Regions from separate parts of the Paenibacillus sp. FSL L8-0333 genome, predicted to be linked through region 3. Evidence: a T-box and tRNA genes for the amino acid it is inferred to sense, from the RefSeq annotation. Region 3 holds a T-box; the other regions hold tRNA genes.

Region 1 (6,393 bases), 1.8 Mb from region 3:
ACAGCGGACTTTAAATTCCTCTACAAGGGATACTGCTAGCTTGGCAATTCGTGAGCCATTCAAAAAAAGACCTTTATTCATTGCTTTTGTACGATACTGAGTAGATAGCAGATTATCAGCTATACTTGCCTCACTAGCGATCCCTTGCCGCATCCGATCCTCCGGTATATAGGAAACGCCTAGCTTACGAATATCCAAAATATCCGATTCACGGATATCCTTTCCCTTCACTAGTACAGAGCCCTGACTTGAGACACCTCTCAAGCTACCTGTAAGGGCTTCAATGAGCTGTGTCTGCCCGTTGCCTTCTACACCAGCAATCCCAACGATCTGCCCACCACGTACCGCAAAATTGATATCCGACAATAATGCTTTGCCATCTGCATCATTCACACTGAGTCCCTGCACCGTTAGTACTGGCTCACTAACAGCCAGAATCTCTTTGTCATATTTCAGCACGACGTCTCTGCCGACCATTAGTCGCGAGATTTCCTGTTCTGTCACATCCTGTGTTTGAAAAACACCTTCACTACGGCCGCTGCGCATAATCGTAATTCTGTCGCAAATCGCTTTGACTTCCTTTAATTTGTGCGAAATAAAAACTATCGTATGACCCTGTTCCCTTAATTGCTTAAGCTCGCGGAACAATTCCTCTGTTTCCTGTGGAGTCAACACCGCAGTCGGCTCATCAAGCACCAGAATTTTCGCACCACGCAGCAGCGCCTTAAGAATCTCAACCTTTTGCTTCATCCCAACTGTAAGATCCTCTACTTTTGCTTTAGGATCCACGGCCAGATTGTATTTCCTTGCGGTCTCTTCCGTCATGCGCACAGCCTCGGCATAATTAATGCCAACTCCTCTGCGCGGCTCCATACCCAGCACCATATTCTCTGCCACCGTAAAAGAAGGTACCAACATGAAATGCTGATGGACCATGCCGATGCCTCTATCAATGGCGTCCTGAGCGGATTGCAGCTTTACTTTTTCACCCTTGATATAGATCTCGCCTTCACTTGGCTCTTCCATGCCGAACATAATCTTCATTAAAGTCGATTTACCAGCACCGTTCTCACCTGCAATCGCATGTATTTCTCCCTCACGTAAAGAAAAATGCACGTCTTTATTTGCAACGACGCCATTGGGATATACCTTGGTAATTCCCCGCATTTCCAGCAGAGCTTTGTACATAGGTCTCAACGCCTTTCAACTTGGAGGTCTGCAAAAATATACAGCTGGAATTCCCCTGACTAGAAGAATCTCCAACTGTAGGTTTATCTCTATAGAGCTGATCTTAAGATTTAAAGCTTAAGGCTTAACTGCGTTACGAATAGCTTCTACCTCTGCGGTTTCCATCCCCATCGCATTATCCACTTTAATTTCTTTATTGATCAGCTTTTGCTTCACTTCTTCAACCTTGGCCTGAAGATCAGCCGGGAATACATTTTTATAAATATCATTCTCAGCAATACCTACACCATCATCTACAAAGCTCAACACATCACGTTTGCCCATTTCTAGCGTTCCCTCTTGCAATCTCTTCACTGCACCTAGAATAGCCGTATCAATCTTTTTAATAGATGAAGTAACGATTAGATTTGCTTTTTCACTATCCGTATCGTTAATCAACATTGCCTGATCGGAGTCTACACCGATTGCATATTTTTTCTTCTCTTTAGCTGCGTCAAAGATCCCAAGACCTGTACCCCCAGCCACGTTAAAAATAACATCCACACCGGAGTTATATTGAATTAGAGACAGCTCCTTACCTTTTGCCGGGTTAACAAAATCACCAGCGTACGACACAGCCACTTTTACATCAGGATCAACGTACTGAGCACCTTGAATGTAACCGACCAAGAAAGCATTAATCCCCGGAATATCCATACCGCCCACAAACCCAATCACATTCTCAGGGGTAGCATTCGGCATATCCGATTGTGTAGCTAATGCTGCTACGGCACCTGCCAAGAAAGATACTTCATTTGTCGCATAAGACATGTTGTACATGTTATCTGGTGCTTCATCGATGTCGGTATCATAATTAATGAATTTTTTGTCTGGATACAATTCTGCCGTTGCATTAAACATCTCTGTAATTTCAGAACCGCCAGAAATAATTACATCCCAATCCTCGGAAGCGATATCGTTAAATGTAGGCTCCCATTTCGTTTTATCAACGCCCATTTCAACAACCTTTGTTACTGCACCTAGTTCATTCTTAACCTTTTGCAAGCCGTTATTAGCGGAATCAAAAAATGATTTATCCCCAAGTGTCCCCGGAATCAGCAATACAACCTTGAGTTTATCCCCTGAACCTGTTTCTCCACCCTCAGCAGCGTTTGATCCAGTATTCGCAGAAGAACCGTTATTGGACGTGTTATTCCCACATGCTGTGACCAGAACCATCACCATTAATAACAACAAAGAAAGAACTTTTTTATTCATTACTCTATTCCACCCCTAATTTTAGTTAGTTAGTAATCCGGCAGAATCCCCATCTTCACCCATTGTATAATTCACGGTTCAAATGGAAATTCTCTTTTTTCCAAATAAAGTATCATTAAAAGTAATAAATTTAACGTTTAGGCTCAAAAATAGCAATAAAAATACCATTATTATTAATAATCCGCTTTATTTCCGAACGAGATGGCCAGTCAGGTTGCGAACTTTCGGATTTATTGATACGATCATAACAAATATTATTAAAAATAATTATATGATTTCGGTCATAGTTTTGTACGATTCGGCTAAAACATAAGTATTGGAGGATCATCATGGATCGTGTTCTATATATTGTAAGTGCCACACATGAGCTAAATACTTATATCCCTCCACACCAGCATGAATGCTACGAACTGGTCTATTATTTACAGGGGGTAGGGACAACCAATGTTGGCCCACGAAGTTACCATTTTCGCTCCTCTTCTTTCGCGCTTGTGCCACCCAATCATAAACATGACGAGCACCACCGTGAGGATGCAAATGTATTATTTGTAGGCTTCCACTCGGAACACCCTAATATGAGTAATCTGCTCGGCGTATATGAAGATGATAAAGATCAGACCGTTCTTCAAATCCTGCTGCGAATGAAAGCAGAGTTTACACGTAAGCAAGACGGATTCTCTGAGCTTCTAAACCTACAAATGAGCGAGATTACCGTCCATCTTATGAGGCTTCTTAGTGCCTCTGGATATCAATCCCCATCAGAAGATCGAGTACAATATGTCCTTAATTATATGAATGAGCATTATCGCCATAAATTGTCCGTCGAAACACTATCAGAAATGTCCGGATATAGCTACGATCGTTTTCGCCATCTATTTAAAGAACGTTTCGGGTCTTCACCCCTGCGGTATTTGCTGTTAAAACGCCTGGATTATGCAAAATCTCTATTACGTCATACTCAGATGCAAATCTCTGAAGTATCTGCTGCTGCAGGTTTTGTGAACGATGCCCAATTCTGCAATATGTTTAAACGAGAAATAGGTCATACCCCGCGAGCATTCCGCATTAATAATCAATCAGGTTAATCACTAATCAGATTAAAAAAAGCCGTTGAAATAGAGAAACTCTCTATTCAACGGCTTAATCCTGTAAAACTAAGAACATAAAGAAAAAAGGTTAGTAAGATTGCTTATAAAAGCATTCTTACTAACCTTTTTAAGATACCGGCGAGAGGACTCGAACCTCCACGGTTTCCCACTCGATTTTGAGTCGAGCGCGTCTGCCATTCCGCCACGCCGGCACATATGAACTAAATGGAGGCGCCACCCAGATTTGAACTGGGGATAAAGCTTTTGCAGAGCTTTGCCTTACCACTTGGCTATGGCGCCATGTAAATTTTGGAGCGGACGACGGGAATCGAACCCGCGACCCTCGCCTTGGCAAGGCGATGCTCTACCGCTGAGCCACGTCCGCATAAAATGGCTGGGGATATAGGATTCGAACCTATGAGTGACGGAGTCAAAGTCCGTTGCCTTACCGCTTGGCTAATCCCCAATAACATTTTAAAGTAAAATGGGGCGACTGATGGGTCTCGAACCCACGAATGCCGGAACCACAATCCGGTGCGTTAACCCCTTCGCCACAGTCGCCATATTAAGTTGATATTGTTGCCATTATTCATTTTTAAAGAAAATGGGGCGGCCGATGGGTCTCGAACCCACGAATGCCGGAACCACAATCCGGTGCGTTAACCCCTTCGCCACGGCCGCCATATTAAACTTTAGAAAGAACTTGGCAGGGGCAGCAGGAATTGAACCCACACCAACGGTTTTGGAGACCGTTGTTCTACCTTTAAACTATGCCCCTAAAAACTGGTGGAGGATGATGGATTCGAACCACCGAACACTTACGTGAGCAGATTTACAGTCTGATGCGTTTGGCCACTTCGCTAATCCTCCAAGGATGGTGCCGGCGAGAGGACTTGAACCCCCAACCTACTGATTACAAGTCAGTTGCTCTACCAATTGAGCTACACCGGCATGGCACTCATTCTTTTGTGATGATAAATGGTGGCTCGGGACGGAATCGAACCGCCGACACGAGGATTTTCAGTCCTCTGCTCTACCGACTGAGCTACCGAGCCATGATGAAAATGGCGGAACCGACGGGATTCGAACCCGCGATCTCCTGCGTGACAGGCAGGCATGTTAGGCCAACTACACCACGGTTCCAAAAGATATAATTGCTTAAGTTAATTGGTTGCGGGGGCAGGATTTGAACCTGCGGCCTTCGGGTTATGAGCCCGACGAGCTACCGGGCTGCTCCACCCCGCGTCAGTAAAAATATGTTATGGTGGAGGCTGAGGGGATCGAACCCCCGACCCTCTGCTTGTAAGGCAGATGCTCTCCCAGCTGAGCTAAGCCTCCATAAACAACAATTGTTATTGTACCAAAGTCCACTAGGATAAATCAAGTGAAAATTTGGTGACCCGTATGGGATTCGAACCCATGTTACCTCCGTGAAAGGGAGGTGTCTTAACCCCTTGACCAACGGGCCATACTAATTAAAAATTTGTGGCGGAGAGAGAGGGATTCGAACCCTCGAGACGCTTGTGGCGCCTACACGATTTCCAATCGTGCTCCTTCGGCCAAACTCGGACACCTCTCCATATGGCTCCCCGAACAGGACTCGAACCTGTGACAACTCGATTAACAGTCGAGTGCTCTACCAACTGAGCTATCAGGGAATATTCATACCAAGCTTAATCGCCTGAAAACTGAATCCGAAACGAATCTGCATTCTAAGTATAGGATAAGCCCTCGACCGATTAGTATTGGTCAGCTCCATGCATTGCTGCACTTCCACCTCCAACCTATCTACCTCGTCGTCTTCAAGGGGTCTTACTAATTGGGAAATCTCATCTTGAGGGGGGCTTCACGCTTAGATGCTTTCAGCGCTTATCCCGTCCGTACGTAGCTACCCAGCCATGCTCCTGGCGGAACAACTGGTGCACCAGCGGTACGTCCATCCCGGTCCTCTCGTACTAAGGACAGCTCCTCTCAAATTTCCTGCGCCCACGACAGATAGGGACCGAACTGTCTCACGACGTTCTGAACCCAGCTCGCGTACCGCTTTAATGGGCGAACAGCCCAACCCTTGGGACCTACTTCAGCCCCAGGATGCGATGAGCCGACATCGAGGTGCCAAACCTCCCCGTCGATGTGGACTCTTGGGGGAGATAAGCCTGTTATCCCCAGGGTAGCTTTTATCCGTTGAGCGATGGCCCTTCCATGCGGTACCACCGGATCACTAAGTCCGACTTTCGTCCCTGCTCGACTTGTAGGTCTCGCAGTCAAGCTCCCTTATGCCTTTGCACTCTGCGAATGATTTCCAACCATTCTGAGGGAACCTTGGAACGCCTCCGTTACTCTTTAGGAGGCGACCGCCCCAGTCAAACTGCCCGCCTGACACGGTCCCCGTACCCGATTAGGGTACTAGGTTAGAACCTAGATACGATCAGGGTGGTATCCCAACGGCGCCTCCACCGAAGCTTGCGCTCCGATTTCTACGGCTCCCACCTATCCTGTACAGATCGTACCCAAATTCAATATCAAGCTGCAGTAAAGCTCCATGGGGTCTTTCCGTCTTGTCGCGGGTAACCTGCATCTTCACAGGTATTAAAATTTCACCGGATCTCTCGTTGAGACAGCGCCCAAGTCGTTACGCCATTCGTGCGGGTCAGAATTTACCTGACAAGGAATTTCGCTACCTTAGGACCGTTATAGTTACGGCCGCCGTTTACTGGGGCTTCGGTTCATAGCTTCGGGTTACCCCTAACCACTCCCCTTAACCTTCCAGCACCGGGCAGGCGTCAGCCCGTATACTTCGCCTTGCGGCTTCGCACAGACCTGTGTTTTTGCTAAACAGTCGCTTGGGCCTTTTCACTGC
Region 2 (6,393 bases), 3.1 Mb from region 3:
AAGCCGCGAGGTGGAGCCAATCCCATCAAAGCCGGTCTCAGTTCGGATTGCAGGCTGCAACTCGCCTGCATGAAGTCGGAATTGCTAGTAATCGCGGATCAGCATGCCGCGGTGAATACGTTCCCGGGTCTTGTACACACCGCCCGTCACACCACGAGAGTTTACAACACCCGAAGTCGGTGGGGTAACCCGCAAGGGAGCCAGCCGCCGAAGGTGGGGTAGATGATTGGGGTGAAGTCGTAACAAGGTAGCCGTATCGGAAGGTGCGGCTGGATCACCTCCTTTCTATGGAGAATCGTTCTCTGCAATGAGGACATTCAAATCGGAAGCTAAGCTTCCAAAACTCAGGTTTAGGCCTGTTACTCACTCGTTGCTCAGTTTTGAGAGTTTAAGCTCTCAAGTAAGACTTGATCCTTGAAAACTGGATACCGAAACGAATTTGCGTTTTAGAACATCTTTTAGCAACTTGTGCAAACAAGTAAATGTTATTAGTGAGATTTTTCTTCGGAAGAATCAAGGTTAAGCTAATAAGAGCACACGGAGGATGCCTAGGCGCCAGGAGCCGACGAAGGACGTGGCGAACAACGAAACTGCCTCGGGGAGCTGTAAGCAAGCTTTGATCCGGGGGTGTCCGAATGGGGAAACCCAGCTGTGGTAATTCGCAGTTACTCATACCTGAATACATAGGGTGTGTAGAGGCAGACCAGGGGAACTGAAACATCTAAGTACCCTGAGGAAGAGAAAACAATAGTGATTCCGTCAGTAGCGGCGAGCGAACGCGGAACAGCCTAAACCTAAGAGCTTGCTCTTAGGGGTTGTGGGACGTCTCACATGGAGTTACAAAGGAATATGGTAGGTGAAGAGGTCTGGAAAGGCCCGCGATAGAGGTAAAAGCCCTGTAACCTAAACTGTGTTCTCTCCGAGACGGATCCCGAGTAGTGCGGGGCACGTGAAACCCCGTATGAATCCAGCAGGACCATCTGCTAAGGCTAAATACTACCTGGCGACCGATAGTGAAACAGTACCGTGAGGGAAAGGTGAAAAGCACCCCGGAAGGGGAGTGAAATAGAACCTGAAACCGTGTGCTTACAAAAAGTCAGAGCCCGATCTATGGGTGATGGCGTGCCTTTTGTAGAATGAACCGGCGAGTTACGTTTAACATGCAAGGTTAAGCCGAGAAGGTGGAGCCGCAGCGAAAGCGAGTCTGAATAGGGCGATTGAGTATGTGGACGTAGACCCGAAACCGTGTGATCTACCCCTGTCCAGGGTGAAGGTGCGGTAACACGCACTGGAGGCCCGAACCCACGTACGTTGAAAAGTGCGGGGATGAGGTGGGGGTAGCGGAGAAATTCCAATCGAACTCGGAGATAGCTGGTTCTCCCCGAAATAGCTTTAGGGCTAGCCTCGGTATAAGAGTAGTGGAGGTAGAGCACTGATTGGGTGCGGGGTCCGCAAGGATTACCAAGCTCAGTCAAACTCCGAATGCCATATACTTATTGCCGGGAGTCAGACAGTGAGTGCTAAGATCCATTGTCAAAAGGGAAACAGCCCAGACCATCAGCTAAGGTCCCCAAGTGTGTGTTAAGTGGGAAAGGATGTGGAGTTGCACAGACAACCAGGATGTTGGCTTAGAAGCAGCCACCATTGAAAGAGTGCGTAATAGCTCACTGGTCGAGTGACTCTGCGCCGAAAATGTAACGGGGCTAAACACACCACCGAAGCTATGGCTAGATACGTATGTATCTGGGGTAGGGGAGCGTTGTGTAGGGGTTGAAGGTGTACTGAAAAGAGCGCTGGACACTACACAAGTGAGAATGCCGGTATGAGTAACGAAAAGATCAGTGAGAATCTGATCCGCCGAAAGCCCAAGGTTTCCTGAGGAAGGCTCGTCCGCTCAGGGTAAGTCGGGACCTAAGGCGAGGCCGAAAGGCGTAGTCGAAGGACAACAGTTTGAAATTACTGTACCACCGTAATCCGCTATGAGCGATGGGGTGACGCAGGAGGGTAGTGACGCGGACTGATGGATGTCCGTCTAAGCAGTGAGGCTGATGTGTAGGCAAATCCGCACATCATTAAGGCTGGGCTGTGATGGGGAGCGAAAATTGTAGTAGCGAAGGTCATGATCTCACACTGCCAAGAAAAGCCTCTAGCCAGGAGAAGGTGCCCGTACCGCAAACCGACACAGGTAGGCGAGAAGAGAATTCTAAGGCGCGCGGAAGAACTCTCGTTAAGGAACTCGGCAAAATGACCCCGTAACTTCGGGAGAAGGGGTGCCCCGGTAGTGTGAATAGCACGAGGGGGCCGCAGTGAAAAGGCCCAAGCGACTGTTTAGCAAAAACACAGGTCTGTGCGAAGCCGCAAGGCGAAGTATACGGGCTGACGCCTGCCCGGTGCTGGAAGGTTAAGGGGAGTGGTTAGGGGTAACCCGAAGCTATGAACCGAAGCCCCAGTAAACGGCGGCCGTAACTATAACGGTCCTAAGGTAGCGAAATTCCTTGTCAGGTAAATTCTGACCCGCACGAATGGCGTAACGACTTGGGCGCTGTCTCAACGAGAGATCCGGTGAAATTTTAATACCTGTGAAGATGCAGGTTACCCGCGACAAGACGGAAAGACCCCATGGAGCTTTACTGCAGCTTGATATTGAATTTGGGTACGATCTGTACAGGATAGGTGGGAGCCGTAGAAATCGGAGCGCAAGCTTCGGTGGAGGCGCCGTTGGGATACCACCCTGATCGTATCTAGGTTCTAACCTAGTACCCTAATCGGGTACGGGGACCGTGTCAGGCGGGCAGTTTGACTGGGGCGGTCGCCTCCTAAAGAGTAACGGAGGCGTTCCAAGGTTCCCTCAGAATGGTTGGAAATCATTCGCAGAGTGCAAAGGCATAAGGGAGCTTGACTGCGAGACCTACAAGTCGAGCAGGGACGAAAGTCGGACTTAGTGATCCGGTGGTACCGCATGGAAGGGCCATCGCTCAACGGATAAAAGCTACCCTGGGGATAACAGGCTTATCTCCCCCAAGAGTCCACATCGACGGGGAGGTTTGGCACCTCGATGTCGGCTCATCGCATCCTGGGGCTGAAGTAGGTCCCAAGGGTTGGGCTGTTCGCCCATTAAAGCGGTACGCGAGCTGGGTTCAGAACGTCGTGAGACAGTTCGGTCCCTATCTGTCGTGGGCGCAGGAAATTTGAGAGGAGCTGTCCTTAGTACGAGAGGACCGGGATGGACGTACCGCTGGTGCACCAGTTGTTCCGCCAGGAGCATGGCTGGGTAGCTACGTACGGACGGGATAAGCGCTGAAAGCATCTAAGCGTGAAGCCCCCCTCAAGATGAGATTTCCCAATTAGTAAGACCCCTTGAAGACGACGAGGTAGATAGGTTGGAGGTGGAAGTGCAGCAATGCATGGAGCTGACCAATACTAATCGGTCGAGGGCTTATCCTATACTTAGAATGCAGATTCGTTTCGGATTCAGTTTTCAGGCGATTAAGCCTGAGCATTTACGCTGTAAATGCCCGTTTGGTGGCGATAGCGGAGGGGTTCCACACGTACCCATCCCGAACACGACCGTTAAGCCCTCCAGCGCCGATGGTACTTGGACCGAAGGGTCCTGGGAGAGTAGGACGCCGCCAAGCGGACAACCACATTACCCGTGGTATTTTTTTTGCCCTTAATATTAATATGTCTTAGAAGGGCCTTTAGCTCAGCTGGTTAGAGCGCACCCCTGATAAGGGTGAGGTCGGTGGTTCGAGTCCACTAAGGCCCACCATATTCCCTGATAGCTCAGTTGGTAGAGCACTCGACTGTTAATCGAGTTGTCACAGGTTCGAGTCCTGTTCGGGGAGCCATTTATGGAGAGGTGTCCGAGTTTGGCCGAAGGAGCACGATTGGAAATCGTGTAGGCGCCACAAGCGTCTCGAGGGTTCGAATCCCTCTCTCTCCGCCATAAAAATTATTAGCATGGCCCGTTGGTCAAGGGGTTAAGACACCTCCCTTTCACGGAGGTAACATGGGTTCGAATCCCATACGGGTCATATCATGGAGGCTTAGCTCAGCTGGGAGAGCATCTGCCTTACAAGCAGAGGGTCGGGGGTTCGATCCCCTCAGCCTCCACCATAATATTCTCACTGACGCGGGGTGGAGCAGCCCGGTAGCTCGTCGGGCTCATAACCCGAAGGTCGCAGGTTCAAGTCCTGCCCCCGCAACCAATTTACTCTTATACATTATGTTTAGGGATAAGCTGGTATGGTGAAAATGAATAGTATATACTTATTAATGACGCGGGGTGGAGCAGCCCGGTAGCTCGTCGGGCTCATAACCCGAAGGCCGCAGGTTCAAATCCTGCCCCCGCAACCAATTTACACTTATGCATTATGTCTATGGAACCGTGGTGTAGTTGGCCTAACATGCCTGCCTGTCACGCAGGAGATCGCGGGTTCGAATCCCGTCGGTTCCGCCATTTAGTTAATTATTATTGGGGATTAGCCAAGCGGTAAGGCAACGGACTTTGACTCCGTCATGCATAGGTTCAAATCCTATATCCCCAGCCATTTATGAGAGCCATTAGCTCAGTTGGTAGAGCACCTGACTTTTAATCAGGGTGTCGAAGGTTCGAGTCCTTCATGGCTCACCATTTTCTTTAAAGTGTGCGCGTGTGGCGGAATTGGCAGACGCACCAGACTTAGGATCTGGCGTTTCACGACGTGGGGGTTCGAGTCCCTTCACGCGCACCATGTTTTTGCGGACGTGGCTCAGCGGTAGAGCATCGCCTTGCCAAGGCGAGGGTCGCGGGTTCGATTCCCGTCGTCCGCTCCATATAGATTTTGCGCCCTTAGCTCAGCTGGATAGAGCGTTTGACTACGAATCAAAAGGCCGGGAGTTCGAATCTCTCAGGGCGCGCCATTTTTATTACTAAGCAGTTATAGTATTGTTAACGGGATGTAGCTCAGCTTGGTAGAGCACCTGGTTTGGGACCAGGGGGTCGCATGTTCAAATCGTGTCATCCCGATTTTATACCTTTGCGGGTGTAGTTCAATGGTAGAACTTCAGCCTTCCAAGCTGATAGCGTGGGTTCGATTCCCATCACCCGCTTATAATGAGAAACACCTGCCGGTATTAGGCGGGTGTTTTTTTGATTGGACATATCTTACGGAGACTTAAATAATAGAAACGCCCCCCTCCTTAATATAGGAAAGGGACGCTGCTGTAGTGGGTTTATAAGGGATCGTCCTTATATAAGAACGCCTACCTCACCATTATTCACGAACTTAATACTTTCGATCTTCACCTCTAGTTGACCTGAAGGAATCGCTAGCTGACAAGTACTGCCGAGCTCAGCCAGCAGCAACTGCATGCCTATAGGTGACAACATAGAAATCTTGTTATCGTTAGGTTCTGCTTGGTTAGGAAATACGATGGTATAGATATCTGTAGTATTATCGTCCAAGTAACGAAGCTGCAACTGGCTTCCGATAAAGACCTGAGAATTTAAATCTTCACCATTAAACTCAGTTAGTAATTGTTCCAGCTCAGAGCAATAACGGGACAACAGCGTTTCAGCATTGCTTCTATCCTTGCTTCGTACCGGAAAGTATTGATTTAGAAATGCGATTTTTTCCTCATCAAAATAAATAAGCTGCTGAAGCAGCTGTGTCCGTGAGCCTTCATAGATAAGACTATGGTTCATAGTAGATTTCACCCCCTCTAAGTAACACATTCCTTGTAAACTTGTTATGGTGTGTTGCCATCTTAAAATCCCTCCTATACAAATAGAGGCCCCCCAATGGAGACCTTCTGATCAGTATACCAGCTTCTATTTGTAAATCCAATCCATTTTAAAAGGGGAATTAAAACCTTCTAAATATTGTAATGAAAACCTTTGACTATTACATACTTGGGTGCTATGATAGGCTGATGCATAGGCATTTCGTAGAAAACTGCGAAATGCCTATACTGTATTTTGAAGATATTTTTACATTAATTGTTACCTGGGGAGTGATACGCCATGTACATTTCGTTGAGTTCACATATAGATTCCAGAACTATAAAATAACTACTTAATTTATTAAAGGAGGAGATCAGGATGATTCAAGTTAAAGAGTTTGTAGATGCTGATAATTCTTATGCAGAGAATAAAGCTAATGAGTTCCTGGCAGGACTACGGGAGGAACAGATTGTGAATATCTGTTACGGTTCGGTAGTTAAATCATCACGTGATGGGGCAGAGCACCAAAGAACCACTATACTGGTCGTGTATAAGACAAATGAAAGGCAATAACTGGAACACGTTTTTTTCATGTCTATCCATTGTCTCTACGCTGTGCGTTGTGATTGTCATCATTTATTATGTTTTCAGCTAATTAGTAAAAAGAGGACCTTTCCCATCTACGGGCA
Region 3 (6,393 bases):
GCGGCAGCAGAGAACGACAAAGAAAAGCTCGGTTTATACACGAACCTGCTGTACAACCAAGCGCTGTTGATCGAAGGTCTACAGGTTAGTGATCCTGTTCAATTCACCAATGATATTTGCAAAATCATGAAATAATATGAAGTACAGAGACCATCCAATTGTATTATGATTGGGTGGTCTTTTTTATTTCAGCATTTCATTTTGTTGTGCGAAAAAGGTAGTAATCAATTTCAGAGTCATTATTTGTGCAACCGCTGATCGAATAGATAATTTCACCTTGTGTGCTTTTTTTACTCGTCACTTCGGAGCAGGTATCGGTTCTGACTCCTGTGTTGCTTCCACCGAATGCATCATTAGAGGTATCATAGCTATAATTAATCACGTTACCGTCAAATTTCAAATCCTTAAATATAGGATCGCCTTCATCTGTGTAACTTGTAACGCGTATATTGTCTGCTTTTTTGCTGGAGAGATTCGTTATAAATTGCTCGAATTTATCGAGGTTGTACACTTTTTCCCAAGAAACAATATCCCCTCTACTGATGGCTTCTTTGGAAGTATAGGGCTCACTTTTAGGTACAGAATTGACTTGATTATCGGAGCAACCCCATACCCCTGCTAGTAAAAGAACAGAGAGTGTAAGCAAATTTACCTTTTTCACTGAGGGACCTCCTTGTAACGTATTTATATAAAAGACGGAGATTAACTGGAAAAGTTACAGTGAGCTTGATTTTTCACATTGACAATAAACAACAAATTGATTATTATTTTCTCTAACTTGAATATGTAAAAGCAAAGAAGAGAAAGAGTACCACGGCAATTCTTTCAACAGAGAGCTCCGGTCGCTGAAAAGGAGTAAAGAAAACCCTTGGGAATATGGTCTCAGAGCTGCGCATCGAAACCTTATGGGTTGTAGGCTGCGCCGGAACCTGCATCCGTTACAGTGCTAGGGTATAAACGTTAATTAACGTCGTACCTGAAGAGGTAAATGTCATGAGGCATTTATAAAATTAGGTGGTAACACGTGAGTAGAACTCTCGTCCTTTGTGGATGGGAGTTTTTTTGTTGTCAAAAAAAGGAGGAGAAGGTTAATGAGTAATGTGTTTATAGGTGGTGCTTGGCCGTATGCGAATGGATCTTTACATCTTGGGAGATTATCAAGTGTGTTGCCTGGGGATGTGCTGGCACGATATTTTCGCTCCAAAGGGGATAACGTATTATATGTATCAGGCAGTGATTGCCATGGCACACCCGTAGCGGTTCAGGCTGCGAATGAAGGGATTACACCCGGAGCTTTTGCAAGCAGATATCATGAGGAGTTTCTGAAGTGTTTTAAACAGCTGGGATTTAGTTATGATCTATATACTCGAACGGATCAACCGCAGCATCATAAGGTCGTGCAAGAGTTGTTTACAAAGCTACTAGAGAATGGTCATTTATATAAAAAAACCATTGCGCAATGTTACTGCGAGGTGGATCAGCGCTTTTTGCCAGACAGATATGTGGAAGGGACTTGTCCGGTATGTGGCCAGCGGGCGCGAGGGGATCAATGTGATTATTGTTCTACGATTCTAGATCCTGCCGATTTGTTAGACAGAGTCTGCAAATTATGTGGTAATACACCATCAGAAAGGCCGACAGAACATTATTATCTTAGCTTATCTAATTTTCAGTCTGAATTAACGGAATATGTAGAGGAAGCACAATTTTGGAGAGATAACGCTATAAAACTGACCAAACGTTATTTACAAGAAGAGCTGCAGGACCGCGCGGTAACAAGAGACTTGTCTTGGGGTGTAGATGTTCCTGTGGCTGGATTTGAAGATAAAAAGATTTATGTTTGGATTGAGGCGGTAAGTGGTTATTTATCAGCCAGTAAGCAGTGGGCTGCACAGTCCGGAGGAAGCTGGGAGGATTTTTGGTTAGAGGAAAAAGGGGAGATTACTGCTTATTATGTGCATGGTAAAGACAATATTCCTTTTCACACTTTAATATGGCCGGCTGTGTTATTAGGAGCTGGAGGTCTGCATTTACCGGACAGGATTATATCTAGCGAATATTTAACCCTTGAAGGGCAGAAGTTCTCCACTAGCCGAAACTGGGCGGTCTGGGTACCTGATATTTTAGAGCGGTATCAGCCAGATTCTATTCGTTATTTCTTAATTGCTAATGGACCCGAGAAGCGGGACACGGATTTTTCCTGGAGAGAGTTTATTTATAGCCATAATGGAGAGCTGCTTGGAGCATTTGGTAACTTTGTGAACCGTTCATTGGCTTTTGTAGATAAGTTTTATGAAGGGAAAGTGCCGAATGGGCAATTGGATAAGGGGTGGAATGACAACATTGACCTCTTGTATCTCGAATCAGGGCGGCTTATTGAGGCTGGGAATCTAAAAGATGCGCTGGAGTATATTTTTTCTTATGTGCGCAAGGCAAACCAGTATTTCGACCTGCAAAAACCATGGATACAGATAAAAGAGGATCAGGTTTCTTGTGATTCTGCAATATACACATGTGTGCAGATTATTGCGAACCTAGCGAATTTGTTACATCCGTTTCTGCCGTTCTCTTGTGACAAGATCAGGGGGTTCCTGTCGTTAGAACTACCGAATTGGCAGCCTTGCTCGGTACCCCCTTACCAACAGGTTACTGATTTACAATTATTGTTTGAACGAATTGATATTAACCGTATTAAAGAAGAAGAGGATAGGCTCGTTCAACAGCAAGTGAATAAATAGAGCTGGTATTATCCATTCTTGAAACTCTCAATAAACTTTGAAGCCAATGATGACAAGTATTTATCCTTAATCCAGACGGCGGCGACCCGCGTGCGTAGTGATTCACTACTAATTTCTTTATAGATCAAATTACTATTACTCGTTAATTCGAAAGCGGATTTGGGGATGATTCCGATGCCAAGACCAGCGTTTGCCCAGAGCAGTGTTGTTCTAGCATCATCATTCATACAGAAAATCAGCGGATCAAAGCCGTTCTCAAGACATGTTTCCCGGATAAGCTGCTCAAAACGGCGGTAGATAATAAGCGGCTTATCCTTTAGCTCACCGATCTCAATAAAGTTTTCATCCGTTTTCCAGTCATACTCAGGTGTCATTACGGCAATCATAGGTTCAGCTTGTGTGTAAAGACATTCTAAATTTGTACCATTAAAGGGTGTCCTAACAATCCCGACTTCGACAATGCCTTTATTCAAGAGGTCAATGATTCTAAAGGTATTTCCTTCATGAATCTCAAACTTCACACCTTTATAGGTTTTGTGAAATTCACATAGCCGATCTTGAAGCAACGTAGCTCCAGAGGAAGAAACTGTACCAATGGCTAGGGTTCCTTTTAAACCTTTGACAAAATCAGTGAGCTCACGGGCAGTGGAATCTGCCAGCTCCAGAATTTGTTGGGCACGGTCCCGCAAAATGGCTCCAGCTTCAGTGAGCTGCACGCTGCGTGGACCTCGTTCCACTAGCTTTACACCGAGTTCTTCCTCCAGGAGCTTTAGCTGCTGGCTCAGTGGAGGCTGGGCCATTTGCAGTTTTTTGGCTGCAGATGTGATCTGTCCTTCCTCAGCTATCGCCATAAAATATTTAAGCTGTCTAATATCCATATAAAAATCCTCCGAACTTGAGATATGCTAATCGTATGGGAGCGATACGAATCCAATATTATTAATATGTGAGTAGATATGCCATAATCATAACTGTTCTTATACATATTTCAAGTGGTTAAATACTTCTTATGTTGGGTGTGGATAAATTTGTTCAAAATTGCAGTATATTTAAAGCCGTACAAAAAAGAAGCGATCATTGGACCGATCTTCAAACTGATGGAAGCGATTCTGGAGCTGATTTTGCCTACCATTGTCGCATTGATCATCAACAACGGGGTTGGCAATCATGACAGCGCCTATGTTTACCGCATGGGTGGCCTAATGGTTCTGATGTCACTGCTTGGCTTCGGCTGCTCCATGGTATGCCAATACTATGCAGCCCGGGCTTCACAGGGATTCGGTACGACACTACGCAATAAGATGTTTAGACATATTACATCCTTGTCGTATGCTGAACTGGATACCTTAGGTACGCCTACACTGATTAATCGGATTACCAATGACGTAAACCAGCTGCAAATTGCTGTGGCCATGCTGATTCGTCTAGTTATTCGTGCACCGTTTATCTGCATCGGGGCTATCCTAATGTCCATGATTTTGGATTTTAGATTATCGCTGATTCTAATAGCGGCAACACCGGTTTTCGGCATTATTTTATATTTTATTATCACCCGCAGTGCTCCTTTGTACCGAAAATACCAGCAGAAGCTGGATGCCCTTGCGCTCGTACTGAGTGAGAATTTATCGGGGATTCGAGTGATTCGTGCTTTTGCCAAAAGACGTACAGAAAAAGAACGTTTTGATGCCTCATCTGATGATTTGACTACTACGGCGATCCGGGTTTCGCGGATTTCTGCTTTGCTTGGGCCGATGACTACACTTGTAGTAAATGCGGCGATCATAGCTATTTTGTGGGTAGGCGGAATTCATATCGATGGGGGCCGATTGTCTCAAGGGGAGATCATTGCCTTCATCAATTACATCACTCAGATCTTGCTGGCGCTGATAGTAGTCTCCAACTTGGTTATTATTTTTACAAAAGCCTCATCCTCAGCGAATCGTGTGAATGAAGTGCTTGGTGTTAAGGTATCCGTGTCCGAGGAAGGAAATGCATTGATTGCTGAACCCGACCATGCTGCCCCTGCTATACAATTCGATCACGTATCCTTTGGGTATAATACGACAGGTGAATCGGCATTAGAGGATATATCTTTAGTAATTAATCGCGGAGAGACCGTGGGTCTGATTGGCAGTACGGGTTCAGGTAAGTCTACTTTTGTGAATTTGATCCCTCGTTTGTATGATGTGGTGCAAGGTGAAGTGAAAGTGGATGGTGTGGATGTCAGAGATTACAAGCTGCACCAGCTTCGTGAGAAAATAGGGATTGTACCGCAAAAAGCTGTGCTGTTTACAGGAACAATCGCTGAGAATATACGTTGGGGCAAGGAAGATGCAACTGAGGAAGAAATCATGCAGGCAGCCTCTATCGCTCAAGCGGAGGAGTTTATACGTAAATTACCCGAAGGCTTGAATACGCAAGTATCTCGTGGTGGATTAAATTTATCCGGTGGACAAAAGCAGCGCTTAACCATAGCTCGTGCAGTAGTAGGTAAGCCATCGATTCTTATTTTGGATGACTCCTCCAGTGCGCTGGATTTCTCCACAGATGCGGCACTTCGAAAGGCTCTTAAAGAGAGCAGCCAGGAAATGACCGTGCTCCTTGTCTCGCAGAGGGTAAGCACTGTAAGACAAGCGGATAAAATAATGGTATTTGAGGAAGGGCGGATCGCCGGTGTCGGAACCCATGAGGAGCTGATGCGGGGTTGTAAAGAGTATAAAGAAATCTGCCTGTCCCAGCTATCAAGTGAGGAGTCGGGCCAATGAACAAAAACAACATTTGGAAAAGACTTATTGTATACACAGGGCATTATAAAAAAATAGCTATAGGTGCAGTAATCTGCGCAATACTCAGTGTGATTGCCAGTCTAATTGGCCCGTTGCTTATCGGCAGCGCCATCGATTTTATGATCGGGCCGGGAGAGGTTGATTTTGACGCCGTACTTAGACTGCTTTTGATTCTGGCAGGGGTGTATATTGTCGGCAGCTTTTTCGGATGGCTTCTTACCTACCTGACTAATCGAATTGCTTACCGGACTGTATATGACTTACGGCGGGAGCTTTTTGATAAATTAAATGTTTTGCCGCTGAAATTTCATGATAACCACCCGCAAGGGGACAGCATCAGCCGGTTTGTTAATGATATGGATGCGGTCTCTGATGGACTGCTGCAAGGCTTCTCAACACTGCTCACGGGGATCATCACCATCGTGGGGGCAATTGCACTCATGTTGTACATTAGTCCTTTAATGACCTTAGTTGTTCTTCTGTCAGCACCCGTTACATTTTTTGTGGCAAGATTCATTACGATGCGCTCCCAGAAGATGTTTAAGGAGCAGGCTAAAATTCTGGGCGGTCTCAACGGATACGTGGAGGAAATGATCGGCGGACAAAAAGTGGTCACAGCTTATCATTATGAAGACCGTGCACTGACCCAGTTTGAAGAACGAAACGAGACTTTGTACCAGACTGGCGTGAAATCACAATTTTACGGTTCCTTGTCCAATCCGACAACACGGTTAGTAAATAATATTACCTTCTCTGTTATCGCGATGATCGGAAGTGTTATGGTGATTCGCGGGCTTGTGACGGTAGGGGATTTGTCCAGCTTTTTGATCTTCTCCAACTTGTTTGCTAAGCCGTTTAATGAAATTACA

Evidence for each region. The T-box of region 3 lies ahead of metG (methionine--tRNA ligase). A T-box ahead of a tRNA ligase gene usually reads a tRNA of that ligase, here a tRNA-Met.
Region 1: it encodes a tRNA-Met, which carries the amino acid that the T-box ahead of metG (methionine--tRNA ligase) is inferred to sense. The anticodon was not compared.
Region 2: it encodes a tRNA-Met, which carries the amino acid that the T-box ahead of metG (methionine--tRNA ligase) is inferred to sense. The anticodon was not compared.

Annotation. Positions count from the first base shown of each region.
Region 1 is NZ_CP150186.1:5,941,315-5,947,707, forward strand. Features, by position in the region: gene NYE72_RS26380 (ABC transporter ATP-binding protein) at 1-1,188, opposite strand, end outside; gene NYE72_RS26385 (BMP family ABC transporter substrate-binding protein) at 1,306-2,445, opposite strand; gene NYE72_RS26390 (AraC family transcriptional regulator) at 2,775-3,530, shown strand; tRNA gene NYE72_RS26395 (tRNA-Leu) at 3,667-3,745, opposite strand; tRNA gene NYE72_RS26400 (tRNA-Cys) at 3,760-3,833, opposite strand; tRNA gene NYE72_RS26405 (tRNA-Gly) at 3,844-3,918, opposite strand; tRNA gene NYE72_RS26410 (tRNA-Gln) at 3,925-3,999, opposite strand; tRNA gene NYE72_RS26415 (tRNA-His) at 4,019-4,094, opposite strand; tRNA gene NYE72_RS26420 (tRNA-His) at 4,139-4,214, opposite strand; tRNA gene NYE72_RS26425 (tRNA-Trp) at 4,238-4,311, opposite strand; tRNA gene NYE72_RS26430 (tRNA-Tyr) at 4,318-4,403, opposite strand; tRNA gene NYE72_RS26435 (tRNA-Thr) at 4,409-4,484, opposite strand; tRNA gene NYE72_RS26440 (tRNA-Phe) at 4,513-4,588, opposite strand; tRNA gene NYE72_RS26445 (tRNA-Asp) at 4,599-4,676, opposite strand; tRNA gene NYE72_RS26450 (tRNA-Met) at 4,702-4,778, opposite strand; tRNA gene NYE72_RS26455 (tRNA-Val) at 4,796-4,871, opposite strand; tRNA gene NYE72_RS26460 (tRNA-Glu) at 4,927-5,001, opposite strand; tRNA gene NYE72_RS26465 (tRNA-Ser) at 5,020-5,112, opposite strand; tRNA gene NYE72_RS26470 (tRNA-Asn) at 5,116-5,191, opposite strand; rRNA gene NYE72_RS26475 (23S ribosomal RNA) at 5,253-6,393, opposite strand, start outside.
Region 2 is NZ_CP150186.1:952,066-958,458, forward strand. Features, by position in the region: rRNA gene NYE72_RS04070 (16S ribosomal RNA) at 1-285, shown strand, start outside; rRNA gene NYE72_RS04075 (23S ribosomal RNA) at 518-3,444, shown strand; rRNA gene rrf (5S ribosomal RNA) at 3,519-3,635, shown strand; tRNA gene NYE72_RS04085 (tRNA-Ile) at 3,693-3,769, shown strand; tRNA gene NYE72_RS04090 (tRNA-Asn) at 3,773-3,848, shown strand; tRNA gene NYE72_RS04095 (tRNA-Ser) at 3,854-3,946, shown strand; tRNA gene NYE72_RS04100 (tRNA-Glu) at 3,963-4,034, shown strand; tRNA gene NYE72_RS04105 (tRNA-Val) at 4,041-4,116, shown strand; tRNA gene NYE72_RS04110 (tRNA-Met) at 4,132-4,208, shown strand; tRNA gene NYE72_RS04115 (tRNA-Met) at 4,280-4,356, shown strand; tRNA gene NYE72_RS04120 (tRNA-Asp) at 4,382-4,459, shown strand; tRNA gene NYE72_RS04125 (tRNA-Gln) at 4,476-4,550, shown strand; tRNA gene NYE72_RS04130 (tRNA-Lys) at 4,558-4,633, shown strand; tRNA gene NYE72_RS04135 (tRNA-Leu) at 4,649-4,733, shown strand; tRNA gene NYE72_RS04140 (tRNA-Gly) at 4,741-4,815, shown strand; tRNA gene NYE72_RS04145 (tRNA-Arg) at 4,826-4,902, shown strand; tRNA gene NYE72_RS04150 (tRNA-Pro) at 4,935-5,008, shown strand; tRNA gene NYE72_RS04155 (tRNA-Gly) at 5,021-5,091, shown strand; gene NYE72_RS04160 (GreA/GreB family elongation factor) at 5,231-5,686, opposite strand; gene NYE72_RS04165 (sporulation protein Cse60) at 6,083-6,277, shown strand.
Region 3 is NZ_CP150186.1:4,093,743-4,100,135, reverse strand. Features, by position in the region: gene htpG (molecular chaperone HtpG) at 1-135, shown strand, start outside; gene NYE72_RS18235 (DUF4362 domain-containing protein) at 197-661, opposite strand; T-box leader at 787-1,048, shown strand; gene metG (methionine--tRNA ligase) at 1,092-2,738, shown strand; gene NYE72_RS18225 (LysR family transcriptional regulator) at 2,747-3,616, opposite strand; gene NYE72_RS18220 (ABC transporter ATP-binding protein) at 3,767-5,503, shown strand; gene NYE72_RS18215 (ABC transporter ATP-binding protein) at 5,500-6,393, shown strand, end outside.